4 regions of the Lysinibacillus sp. GW823-FHT06C08 genome follow, and region 2 is predicted to be linked to each of the others. Evidence: riboswitches for the same ligand, from Rfam matches in the RefSeq annotation. Region 2 holds a riboswitch; each other region holds the start of a gene.

Region 1 (3,138 bases), on a different contig from region 2:
CCCAACAATGTCTTGACAGTAGAATCTACTGTCAAGGCATACAATAACAGTTTGCTCATTTTCAATAGATTCTACTGTGTAGGTTAATGCTTATACGTAGAAAGTAGGAATTGTAATGAGCGGAAAATTAGCGTTTGTATTATCCATGATTATTTTTGGCGCAGTTGGTGTTTTTGCCAAGTATATCCCTTTGTTTTCAAGTGAAATCGCTTTTTGGATGAGTTTGATTGGTGCTTGTTTTTTGATAGTGATTTTTATTTATATAAAGGAAAGTTTAACGAAAAGAAGTATTCTCAAAAATAAGTGGAGATTAATACTTTCTAGTGTTGCCTTATGTGGGAATTGGATTTTCTTATTTCAGGCTAAGAAACAACAATTGCTAATGCTGCACTCAGCTATTATTTTGCACCAGTACTAGTAATCTGTTTATCTCCAATAGTCTTAAAAGAGAAGCTAGTTAGCAGAAAAATACTGTATGTCTGTGTGGCCATTTTTGGCCTATTTTTGATTGTCCAAAGTCAAGGCACTGGAGACAGTAAACATTTTATTGGCATTGTCTACAGTCTTATCGCCGCATGCTTTTATACAGCTCTAACATTTACAAATAAATGTATATGTGGCTTAAAAGAACCGGAAAATACAATTATTCAACTATCTTTAGCAGCTTTTTTCCTTTGTTTTTATATACTTGGGACAACAGGGTTTCAGGTTATGACACTCAGTTTTAAGTCAGTCCTATTATTAATGACATTAGGTATTGTCCATGCAGGGGTTGGATTTTTATTGTTCTTTTGGGGCATGTCAAAGCTGAAAGGGCAAAGTATAGCCATACTTAGCTATATAGCTCCACTAACATCATTAGTCATTTCAACGATGATTATTGGAGAAAAAATGACGCATCTACAAATAATAGGAGCGGTCCTATTATTAGGGTCAACATTGCTAAGCGAGCTAGAAAAAGAATAGGCATACGAGTATCGCATTTAAATATTGACAGAAGAAATATGCTGTCGTAGATTAAAAGTAGTTTAATACAAGCATTAGGTGCCCATTAAGGGAGAATAGGGAATAAAGTGAAAAGCTTTAGCGGACCCGCCACTGTAAAAGGGAGTTTAATAGTGAAGACCACTAGCTCATTGCTGGGAAGGTACTATGAAATGTTGAACTTAAGCCAGGAGACCTGCCTATTTGCTTTAAGTGGATATAGATGATGGAAAAGTCTGTAGTTTATTTGTCATGACAATAAACTACAGGCTTTTTATTTTGTCTTCATGAAGAACGAGAGGAGAAATGACAATGCAATTATTACATGACACAATTCAAAACATTCAAGGCGCTAATAAAAATAGTAGGGAGCAAGCAAGGAAGCGAATAGATATTCTATGTAAGCCGCCAGGTAGCCTAGGTAAATTAGAATCCATTGCTGTGCAACTTTCTGGGATTACAGGACAATTATATCCGGTGATTGATCAAAAGGTGATGATTGTCTGTGCAGCAGATCATGGAGTTTGTAAGGAAGGTGTGACGACGAACCCACAAGATGTTACTTTATTTCAAACATTAAATTTTCCAAAAGGAGGTACGGGTGTTTGTGCGATTGCAAGTGTGACGAATACGAAGGTTGTAACGGTAGATGTTGGAGTAAAGGATGATCTTCCACTCAATGCGGGCGTAATCGTTCATAAAGTAAAATATGGTACAGATAATATGGCACAAGGCCCTGCTATGTCTAGAGAGGAGGCCATTCAATCTATTGAAGTGGGGATTCGTGTGGCAACAGATGAAATTATAAAAGGAGCCAATCTACTTGGAACAGGAGAGATGGGCATCGGTAATACAACGCCGAGTACTGCGATTTTAGCTGTTTTGACTGGCTATGACTCAATTGAAATAACAGGGTTTGGAGCAGGTGTTGGTCAAGGAGGAATTGCTCATAAAGCAGAGGTCATTGAAAAAGCAATTACGCTCAACAAGCCCAATCCTAACGATATCATTGATGTTCTAGCTAAAGTTGGAGGGCTAGAGATTGGGGCTATGGCTGGTATCATCCTTGCAGCCGCAAGTTACCGAAAACCTGTTGTGATTGATGGATTTATTTCAACTATTGCTGCGCTTATTGCTTATCAAATTGAACCAAAAGTAAAGGACTTTATTATACCTTCTCATGCATCGGAGGAGCCAGGGGCTAAAATTGCCGCTGAATTACTAGGAGTGGAACCCATGCTAAACATGAATATGCGGCTAGGAGAAGGTTCCGGTGCAACACTAGCCTTTCCTCTATTAGATGCTGCTTGCTCAATGATGAAAAATATGGTGACACTGGAAGAAGCAATGAATCTTTTGGCTAAATAGTTACCGAAAAACAATTAAGCGCAAATAGTTAAGGAACAATTTGCGCTTATTTAATCAATGATAGACTCTATGCCCGATTCAACCTTCGCAAAGGTAAACGCCATTTCATCATATAGGAAAGAATACGTAATGCTGTAATTACCGCAAATAACATATAAAGGAAAATGTCTCCTGTAAAAATATCAAATCCAATAACAAGCCCTGCGAGAGCAGCCCAAACACCATAGACTTCGTCACGAAGAACAAGTGGTTTTCGTCTAGCTAATAAGTCACGCACGATTCCACCACCTGACCCTGTTAAGACCGCAGCTACAATGACAGCACTAATCGGCATATCCAGCTTTACAGCGTAGAGTGCGCCTTGAATAGCAAATGCTGATAAGCCAATTGCATCTGTGAAATTGCCCCAACGATGCCAGTGTTGAATCAAATGATGAGGGAAAATAAAAAATATGGTAATTGCTGCAAGTGCAATTTGAAACATCATATCCTGTCCCCATAATGTTGTGACAGGTAGCCCGATAAGTAAATTTCGGATAGCCCCTCCACCAAAAGCAGTGACGATACCGAGTATATAAACACCGAATAAATCGTATTCCTCTTCCATTGCAATAATTGCCCCAGAAATAGCAAAGGCAATTGTACCAATAATACTAAAAACTTCCCAAGCCATCCCTTTCACCCCTTCTATAAATAAATGAATCTCATTCCTAAAGCAGAAAGATCCTGTAAGTAACAAAATCTATGAATTTAATAGCCAAAATCCATCATTAAATACTCTTCTTG
Region 2 (3,138 bases):
TCCATTGATCCTTCTTCTCCTACTACCTCTGCTAACGTCATCATTTGCTGTGGTGTGAAAAATTTATTAGCCACGCCAGGGCTCACTGCTAATTCAAAAATGGATTCTATTTTTTGTTGTACAAGCTTTGGAGTAACCTTGATAGCACTTGTTCCCTTTACCATTGCAAGTGCCGCTGTAGCCATTTCAAGTGCTGTTTTTTTCGGCTTTGGCATAACGGCTATACTGGGTTTATTCATTCTCCCTGCATTAGGGTCTGCCGCAAAGTCATTTCGTGCTGTTCCTGTCTCTTGATTCATCGCCCATGGCTCATTTTCTTCCCGTAAGCGTTGATGAGGACGTAATGGCTGTTTTTCCTCACCAAGTGTATATTTACGTTGGTAGCCTCGCGGTGTAATCATTTTATTATCATAGAAGAACGTAGATGAGTTTCCGATAATAACTGTTGTCAGCATACCAATATCATGTTCCAGCATTTCTGCCAATGTCGTCATCGTCACTTCCTGACGTTCTCGATAGGCACTTTTTACAAGCCCTACTGGTGTGTCAGGAGAACGATATTCTAAAAGAATTCGTTGCGCTTCGACAATTTGTCTTGTACGGCGACCACTTTTAGGATTGTATAAAGCAATAACAAAATCGGCCATAGCTGCGGCTTCCACACGCTTCGCAATTAAATTCCACGGAGTGAGATGGTCACTCAAACTAATGGTACAAGCATCATGCATAATGGGTGCACCAAGTAAACTAGCACATGAATTGATAGCTGAAATACCTGGGACAATCTCCACTTCAATACCAGTTGCCTCTGTCCAGCCTAGCTCAATTAATACTTCATACACCAATCCCGCCATACCATAAACGCCTGCATCTCCACTCGAAATGACCGAAACAATACTTCCTGCCTCTGCTTGACGAACGGCCTCCTGAGCACGTGACACTTCCTCTGTCATACCTGTACTGACAATGGATTTTGCGCTGACTAAATCTTGAATCAGTTCAACATAGGTTTTATAGCCTATGATCATGTCACTTTGTTGTAAAGCCTCTACTGCACGTGTCGTAATATGCTTAAAGTCTCCAGGCCCAAAGCCTACTACGAAAATTTTCCCTTTTTGCGCCATGTTTTTACCCCTCTTTCACCTTTTCAATCCCTTTAATGGCTGTTGTTTGCGCTGTTCGCTGTAATGTCCCTTCTCGAAGTGTAAAAACATGATCGTTATATAAGGATTCATGATGCAAATCCTGTACAAGTGTTCTAGCATGCTCCGTTGACGGTACACGATACCAATTCCCCTGAGGGTAAGCAATCACAACACAAGCATCCTTGCATCGTCCATTACAGCGCGTTCTTGTCGTATGTATTTCTTTATCTAGTGCGTTACGCTGTATTTCATCTCGTATAGCTTGGGTAATTTCCTCCCCATCCTTGTTCATACAGCTACTGCCATTGCAAATAAAGAGATGTGTTTTCATCCCCTCTAAATTCCACGTTGTCATCTTATATCTCCCCTCATTTGCTTTTGGAAAAAAGAAAAAACCTTTACTCTGCCGAAGAGTAAAGGTTTGTAGAAGCCAAATAAAAACGAATAGATTGAAAGACAGATCCTCGCTTTTGCTTCAACTTCTCCCTCCGAAAAGTTTGCATGCACAATCTGATAAGCAGGTTTCCTGACTTAAGCTTCATTTTACTGTCGCACCTTCCCTAGTTTGCACAGGTGGCATTGCGATTTCATCAGCTATTACAGTAGCGGGGGCTGTATTGGACTTTCACCAATTTCCCTATTATCTCGAGTTCTTCGAGCACTTATCGACGTTTTATATGAAATTTTTAATCGTATACATAATAGAAAACTGTCTTAATCATATCTTATTATTTTAAAATTTCAATATTTCTTTAAAAAATCATGACAAATTTATCAATTTCATAGGAGGGGTGAAAGCTATTAAAAATTTGAATTTGCCTTCTTTAATCCTAAAAAACGTTAGTTATCAGAATTTTCGACATTGATATTCTATTTTTAATTTTTTATAAAAAAAGTATAGCATAATTATGGAAATTCGTGATACACTTTGTCGTGAAATCTCACAACTTACTATTTTTCGGTGTAAAATGCTCGTCATTTTGCTTAAAAGGGAAGCCGGTTTAAGTCCGGCGCGGTCCCGCCACTGTAATAGGGAGCTTTATAGAAAATGTCACTGTCCAATGGATGGGAAGACCTATAAAGTGTTGAACTAGAGCCAGGAGACCTGCCGAACATAAGTGATCGTTTCAGCCTACGAGGATAGGTGTGCGGCTTAGCAGATGAAAATGTTATTTGCTTTTTTAGCTATGCACTTTTCCAACAACGGAAAAGTGCTTTTTTATTACGCACGCTACATTCTAAAAATCTATTTACAGTTTGGAGGAAAAAAATTGAAGCTGTCTTGGTGGAAACTTAGTTATTTTCTATTGGCTTTTTTAATGGTGCCAAAGCGTGCCTTCGCCATGCATATCATGGAAGGTTTTTTACCAATCGAATGGGCTATTTTTTGGTGGGTAATCTCCATCCCATTTATTATTTTAGGATTGCGCTCTATTCGTAAAACAATTGATGAAAACCCTGAAACAAAAATGATTCTGGGGCTGTCCGGTGCGTTTGCCTTTGTCCTATCAGCCTTAAAAATCCCTTCAGTTACAGGGAGCTGCTCACATCCAACAGGAGTAGGTCTCGGAACAGTATTATTTGGACCGTTAGCCATGAGTGTCATTGGGACAATTGTTTTATTATTTCAATCTTTACTTTTAGCTCATGGTGGGATCACAACATTAGGGGCTAATGCATTTTCGATGGCTATTGTAGGACCGTTTATCGCCTACTTTGTATTTAAAGGGGCAAAACAATTGGGGTTATCGTTTTCATTAGCTGTTTTCTTTGCGGCCATGCTTGGGGATTTAGGTACATATGTGGTGACTTCCATTCAATTAGCACTAGCCTTCCCATCTGAAGTTGGAGGCTTTATGGCTTCCTTTACAAAGTTCGCAAGTATTTTTGCCTTAACACAAATCCCATTAGCTGTGAGTGAAGGAATATTAACAGTTATTGTCATGAACTTCTTGAAAAAATATAATATTAGCGAATTAAAATCTTTACGTGT
Region 3 (3,138 bases), on a different contig from region 2:
TGACCGACATTCAACAGGCTGCTGGCACCTTCGACGACCCTGTACTCACTGAAACAGACGTTGTATTAACAGGACGTGCACCAGTAGCGACCTTCATGAGCTATAGCACGATTTTTGCCGCCTATACAAATGGGAAAGGTGCGCTTACCCTCCAATTTGATGGCTATGATGTGTGTCATCATGCAGAAGAAGTAATATCTCAAATAGGCTATGATAAAAATGCCGACCCTGAATACAGTTCTTCCAGCATTTTTTGTTCAAAAGGTAAAGGCTATTCTGTCCCTTGGCAAGAGGCGCAAGCAGCCATGCATTGTCAGAGCTAAGTTCATGTACTAGCATGGCAAATCTGTTGAACTAGTACTTCAGATGAAGGTAGAATATCCCTACAAAAAATAAAGCAAGCCCTCCGCTTCATGGAGGGCTTGCTTTTATATGGCACCAACAGCTTTCTTTGAAGGCTTGTGCACCGGATAGGCAGGTTCAACCACCACATAACCTTGCGTATTCGTGAAGTCGATAACTACTTTTCCAGGCTGACTTTTTAATATTTGTAGTTGATCAATTAATGTTAATAATAGCTCGTGGCCGTTCCCACGTGGATGCCAATTAAAGTGATAATCATTTAATTCCTGAACGGCTTGAAGAAACTGCGTGTATTCCTGCTGTGCAAATGCAATTAGTTTATCCTGATGAGGAATTTGCTCTAAATCGTTCATATACGTTTCATAAAAACGTATGACAATCGAGCATAGTAAATCATTGACACGTGCAGCGCTTAACACTGGATTGGGCTCCTGTGAAAGACGGTCAAGATTAGGCTTTGCTCGTGTTGAATCAATGCGTGTAATTAAGTGGTACTGCTCCCCATTCACCTCATAAACAATAGGGTTGGTTGGCATATACATCATAAAGCTATTCGTCTTCGTTTTCAGTTGATCCGTTAAATTCGCCTGAGCAAAAAGATGGCCTTCTACCTCCCCATTTTGTATCCAAATAATGTCTTTATTATATAAGATTTGCTCAAAAAAACGATTGTTGCGAATCAGTCTCGTTGCTAATAATTGATCAATTAGTGATTCGACCACCATTCTTGTTTTCGCTTTCTTAGCAATTTCTGTCCGTGGCTGCTTACAAATCGTCATATCTACAAAAGGCGTTTCCTGTGTTGTCGTTGCATGAATATTCATCCTATGTGCATCCCCTTTGCGTACATATTTTCAAAACAAAAAGGACTTCCTACTATGTTTGAGGAAATCCTTCGCTTTAATGTGCTTCATCACACAATGCCAAACAAACCCTAAGTAAATGTGAAGGAGTTCTAAAATGAACCCTTTCATGAACTTTGGGCGTATGACGTACTGTGACGAACAGAGCATTCTGTTTTGTCAACATGCCACCTCCTATTCCTCGTAGGTTTATGGTGTGTACTCGTAACTAGGCAGGTATCCTGACTCATGGTCATCGCCACTTTTCCCCTTCCCATCATTTGACAGTGGTTGCTGAAAAGTCGCTCACATTTACAGTTGCGGGACAGTGTCGGATTCACACCGACTTCCCTTTTAAGCAAATTGCACGCAATTTACACCTATTACTACACGCTATTCAGTTGTCATAGGAATCGAGTGTACTCCACATTCCTATTAGATTACTAAAATCAATTGTAAAGTAGTGTTTTTCTAAAGTCAAATATCATAATATTTTCCAGCTTCTCATTCTTTGCCTTCTATTCGTTGTAACTCAGATAGTAGATACTGTTTTATTACATCGTTTTCATCCTTCCCATAATGCGTTAATACTGCTAAATCACACGCATCATCTAGTAAATAATTCTCGTTCATTCGAGTGCGAACGAACTCTATAACACTTACCTCACGGGCATTATAGCGTAAATCACCGCCAACTTTAGTCGTAAAAATTCCAACTTTTTTTCTCATAGCCATTACGATTGATCTCACTTGACCTTCGGTTAAATTAAACGCTGCTCTAACGTCTGCTGTTAAAATATTTTCCCTATGCCACATTTTTAATTACCTCACTTTCTCTTCGATATTCTAGCGCAAATATATTTTTGTAAATATCCGCTAAATTATCCGAATTAGTTACGCCAAAAAACAAAGGAAAGTCGACTGATACTATTTGGTTGCACTTAGCGGTATAGTTAAAATACAGAGAAATAGCATTGACGCAAAACTAACGCAAGTTAAATCACTGTAATAAAGTCCTATAATTTTCAATTAAAGTAATATATAACTAATATCTTTTGCGACATTCAGACGATTCCACCAGCACAACTATCCGATTCAACGATTCTCGATACGTCTGACAGCGAAAAAAACTGGCTTGTTTTGAAAATGGTATCTGTAATTATCGGACAGCAGAAAGCGCCTGTAGGAAGTCGGTGGCTTGGGGGGATTTTCGAGTTATCCAACGTTTAATTGACGCAATAAATATCAAATGAATAAATATTCATTTTCAACTTCCCATAAGCTTGATTATGTAAACTAAAAACACCTACAAAATGCTGATTCTACTGACTTTCATAACTTTTATGTAAAAACAAGATATACACAATCTTATACACCGTTGATATACTGCAATTCTTGCGACTATCCCTGTTTGTACATACGTTACAATACTGCATAAAAAGCTGTATAAAATATCGGATAAATTGTCAGATAACGATTTGTTTGCGAGTACCCATATGCGCCAGCGCCTTCCGCCCGATGTTTTCCCCGTATTTCGGAATCAGTCGGAAGCCCTAACGCTCCTTTAACGCAAAAAAAAGACGGCAGTCAGCCGAAGCCAACCACCGCCAATTTAATACTTTACCGCTCTAAAACGCTGATATATCAACGATTTAGCCCTTGTTTAATGCGAGCCAACTGTGCAGCAACCGCAGCTTCATCTACCGCATGCGTTTTAACGTCTAGTTCCGCACGGTCAATAAGCATACCCTCCGTTTGCATATATAGCTTCATCATTGAGGCATTACCCGCCTCACACTCGCGTACTAGCGCTTGCATAATACGAGTACGACTGTCAGTTAAATACGTAGCTGTGACAGCTGATTTATACTCAAGCATCGCCGGTAATTGGCGCCATTTACGTAGTGAACGGTCAGACACCCCTACCTCTTTT
Region 4 (3,138 bases), on a different contig from region 2:
GGAGGGGGAATGCTTAGGGATTGTTGGACAAAGTGGCTCAGGAAAAAGCACATTGGGCCGAATTATATTAGGAATGGAAAGGCCAACAGCCGGTGAGATTCTATTTCAAGGGGTTAATCTTTATGATGCCACTAGCCAACAGAAAAAAATGATACGGAGAGATTTACAAGCAGTCTTTCAAAATAGCTATCATTCATTAAATCCAAAGCAGACCATTTTTCAAATTTTAGAGGAACCGTACCTAAATTTCGAGCATTATAGCTCAGCTGAGAGACATTATAAGGTAAAGGAATTACTTGATCATGTAGAGTTAGACAAATCTATTACCGAAAAGTATCCCTCCCAGCTTAGCGGAGGACAACAACAGCGTGTTAACATTGCAAGAGCGCTTGCCTTACACCCAAAATTAATTGTTTTAGATGAAGCCATTAGTAGTTTAGATATGATTTTGCAAAAACATATCATTCAATTACTACAGACACTACAAAAGGATTTGCAACTTGCATACATTTTCATTTCTCATGACCTACAGGCTACACGCTTTATTTCAGATCGCATCCTTGTCATGCAAAATGGTCAGCTAGTAGAGGAAAGTATGAAAGGTGAACCATTTAAGCATTCCGCATCACTTGAGCTATACAACGCGATTTTACCCACTCACCCTCGCGAAAGAATTCACAAGAATACTTTAGAATGAACTGGAATGTCTTTGCGAAGAAAGTCCTTATTAAAATTCTTACATTGTTATTTGGAAAGCTTCGTAAAGGAGCTTTCGAACCCCCATATTTTACCTTCTAGGTTGTTTAAGAGAGCGACCGTCCTCTGTTCCATATTATTCGGAAGTTCTTCCTTACTGAAATAAGTGAGGCTTAAGCTCTCACCATCTTTCATTTCCAATACACCCCTTACATGTTTAGCTCTATACAGGTGAATGACTGTATGGATTTCATCGCCATTCGGATAACAGTAGTAATAATCAGGTCCTGAAAAAACACCGATAAAATCAAACTCTGTAGCCACGAGTCCAGTTTCCTCATAAAGTTCACGAGCAGCAACCTGCTCTAATGTTTCGTTTATTTCCATTGAGCCGCCAGGTAATCCCCAATCCAACGTATCTGAACGATGTTGAAAGAGTATCTTCTTATCATCATTAACAACAAGAACTGTCGAACCGACGCTTATAATCGGTCTATTACCGATAAGCTTTCTTAATTCTGTTATATAGCCCATCCCGTCACTCCACGTTTCATCGTTATGCAAAATAATTCGCTTTTTTAAAGTAGACTTCATAAATATAGCTTCATTGGGATTGATTAACAATCTTTTTTTGAGCGAAATAATGCTTAAATATGCAGAATAGTTCGTCAAAAATGAAAAATAGCTTTTTATAATCAGTCTTTTCTGAATTTTACCTATATTGATTGTTTGGAAACCTCTATGTTAAGGTAAAAAGACAAATTGAATATGCTAAATTTTGGTGGTTCAAATGGGTTTGATTCCATTTGATTAAAAGGGAAGTTGGTGTGAGTCCAACACTGTCCCGCAACTGTATGTAGGAGTTCCATAACGTGGCCACTGTTTTGTTCATCAAAACGGGAAGGTGTTATAGGAATGTTGATGATAAGTCAGGAGACCTGCCGCTAAATAAGCATCAATTGACCTACGAGGATAGGGAGGTGTTAGCTACTGTATGATGATTGTGAATGGATGTAAGTTCACTGTTTTTTGTTCTGTCATACTTTTGTAGATTAACAACTTCTAAAGGGGTAGAAGTTGTTTTTTTGTTGTTCTTTCGAGTTTGAATGGTAACGCTTACAAGAATGATTAAACAAAGGGGTTGTAATTCATGGAGTTAACGTATTCACCAGGTCTTGATGGAGTTATTGCTGCGGAAACAAAACTGTCTTTCTTAGACGTAGTAGGAAGCCAAATTGTTATACGGGGCTATGATTTGATTGAACTATCTCAGCGATATTCCTATTTAGATATTGTCCATTTATTATTGCACGGAAACCTACCAACTACTGAGCAACAAGCTGACTTACAAGATAAATTGAAAGAAAACTATCACGTTCCACAAGAGCTTTTTCAAATTTTCAACTTATTACCAAATGGGACACATGCTATGGACGGCCTTAGAACTGGAATTTCAGCGTTAGCAGGGTATGATCAGCACATCAATGATCGTTCGACTGAAAAGAATGTAACACGAGCATATCGACTTTTAGGCGGAATGCCCAATATCGTTGCGAATAGCTACCGTGTATTAAATGGTCAAGAGGTAGTAGAACCGGATAGTGAGCTTTCATATAGTGCTAATTTTTATTACATGATTACTGGAAGAAAACCAACACCATTAGAAGAGGAAATTTTTGACCAATCACTTGTTTTATATAGTGAACATGAAATGCCGAATTCGACCTTTGCTGCTCGTGTTATTGCCTCCACACAATCCGATCTGTATGGTGCTCTAACTGGTGCTGTCGCATCATTGAAAGGAAATTTGCATGGTGGGGCGAACGAGGCAGTCATGTATATGCTGCTTGAAGCTAAGACAGTGGAAGGCTTTGAAGCGATGCTGAAAAACAAGCTCAAAAATAAAGAGAAAATAATGGGCTTTGGCCATCGTGTCTATATGAAAAAAATGGACCCAAGAGCGCAGATCATGAAAGAAGCTTTATATAAATTATGCTTGGAGCAAGGGGATGACCGCTTATATCACATGTGTGAAGCTGGTGAAAAAGTGATGGTGGAGGAAAAAGGCTTGTATCCAAATTTAGATTATTATGCTGCGCCAGTGTACTACATGCTGGGCTTACCAATTGAATTATATACGCCTATTTTCTTTGGCTCTCGAACGATTGGTTTATGTGCACATGTGATCGAACAACATGACAATAATCGATTATTTAGACCTCGTGTTCATTATATAGGCGAGCGTCATAACCTTGAAGAATTGTCGGTATAATCAAGTTTTAACAACTCGCCATAGAGCTGATGGACATTCTGACCAATGCCCATCAGCATACTAGTATATCAAATTCATACCTTGAAAGGAAGATATAGATGATTAAAACGAATGAAAAAACGATGACAGACCAGCTTCTTGTTGATATTGCGGATTACGTATTAAACACA

The links. A riboswitch is a leader RNA that binds a small molecule or an ion and turns the genes downstream of it on or off. The one in region 2 is predicted to bind cobalamin.
Region 1: another riboswitch for cobalamin. It lies ahead of cobT (nicotinate-nucleotide--dimethylbenzimidazole phosphoribosyltransferase); the one in region 2 lies ahead of AC1Q6O_RS13305 ((2Fe-2S) ferredoxin domain-containing protein).
Region 3: another riboswitch for cobalamin. It lies ahead of AC1Q6O_RS09310 (hypothetical protein); the one in region 2 lies ahead of AC1Q6O_RS13305 ((2Fe-2S) ferredoxin domain-containing protein).
Region 4: another riboswitch for cobalamin. It lies ahead of mmgD (citrate synthase); the one in region 2 lies ahead of AC1Q6O_RS13305 ((2Fe-2S) ferredoxin domain-containing protein).

The regions. Positions count from the first base shown of each region.
Region 1 covers NZ_JBXAHN010000001.1:929,024-932,161, forward strand. The annotation lists gene AC1Q6O_RS04280 (hypothetical protein) at 116-418, shown strand; gene AC1Q6O_RS04285 (DMT family transporter) at 484-966, shown strand; cobalamin riboswitch at 1,026-1,202, shown strand; gene cobT (nicotinate-nucleotide--dimethylbenzimidazole phosphoribosyltransferase) at 1,297-2,352, shown strand; gene AC1Q6O_RS04295 (trimeric intracellular cation channel family protein) at 2,420-3,025, opposite strand.
Region 2 covers NZ_JBXAHN010000005.1:54,376-57,513, reverse strand. The annotation lists gene cobJ (precorrin-3B C(17)-methyltransferase) at 1-1,124, opposite strand, end outside; gene AC1Q6O_RS13305 ((2Fe-2S) ferredoxin domain-containing protein) at 1,129-1,500, opposite strand; cobalamin riboswitch at 1,645-1,826, opposite strand; cobalamin riboswitch at 2,088-2,272, shown strand; gene AC1Q6O_RS13300 (energy-coupling factor ABC transporter permease) at 2,417-3,138, shown strand, end outside.
Region 3 covers NZ_JBXAHN010000002.1:307,016-310,153, reverse strand. The annotation lists gene AC1Q6O_RS09315 (elongation factor G) at 1-323, shown strand, start outside; gene AC1Q6O_RS09310 (hypothetical protein) at 429-1,187, opposite strand; cobalamin riboswitch at 1,421-1,604, opposite strand; gene AC1Q6O_RS09305 (hypothetical protein) at 1,710-2,021, opposite strand; gene AC1Q6O_RS09300 (phBC6A51 family helix-turn-helix protein) at 2,850-3,138, opposite strand, start outside.
Region 4 covers NZ_JBXAHN010000008.1:218,846-221,983, forward strand. The annotation lists gene AC1Q6O_RS18215 (ABC transporter ATP-binding protein) at 1-697, shown strand, start outside; gene AC1Q6O_RS18220 (NUDIX hydrolase) at 745-1,230, opposite strand; cobalamin riboswitch at 1,462-1,656, shown strand; gene mmgD (citrate synthase) at 1,847-2,968, shown strand; gene AC1Q6O_RS18230 (bifunctional 2-methylcitrate dehydratase/aconitate hydratase) at 3,067-3,138, shown strand, end outside.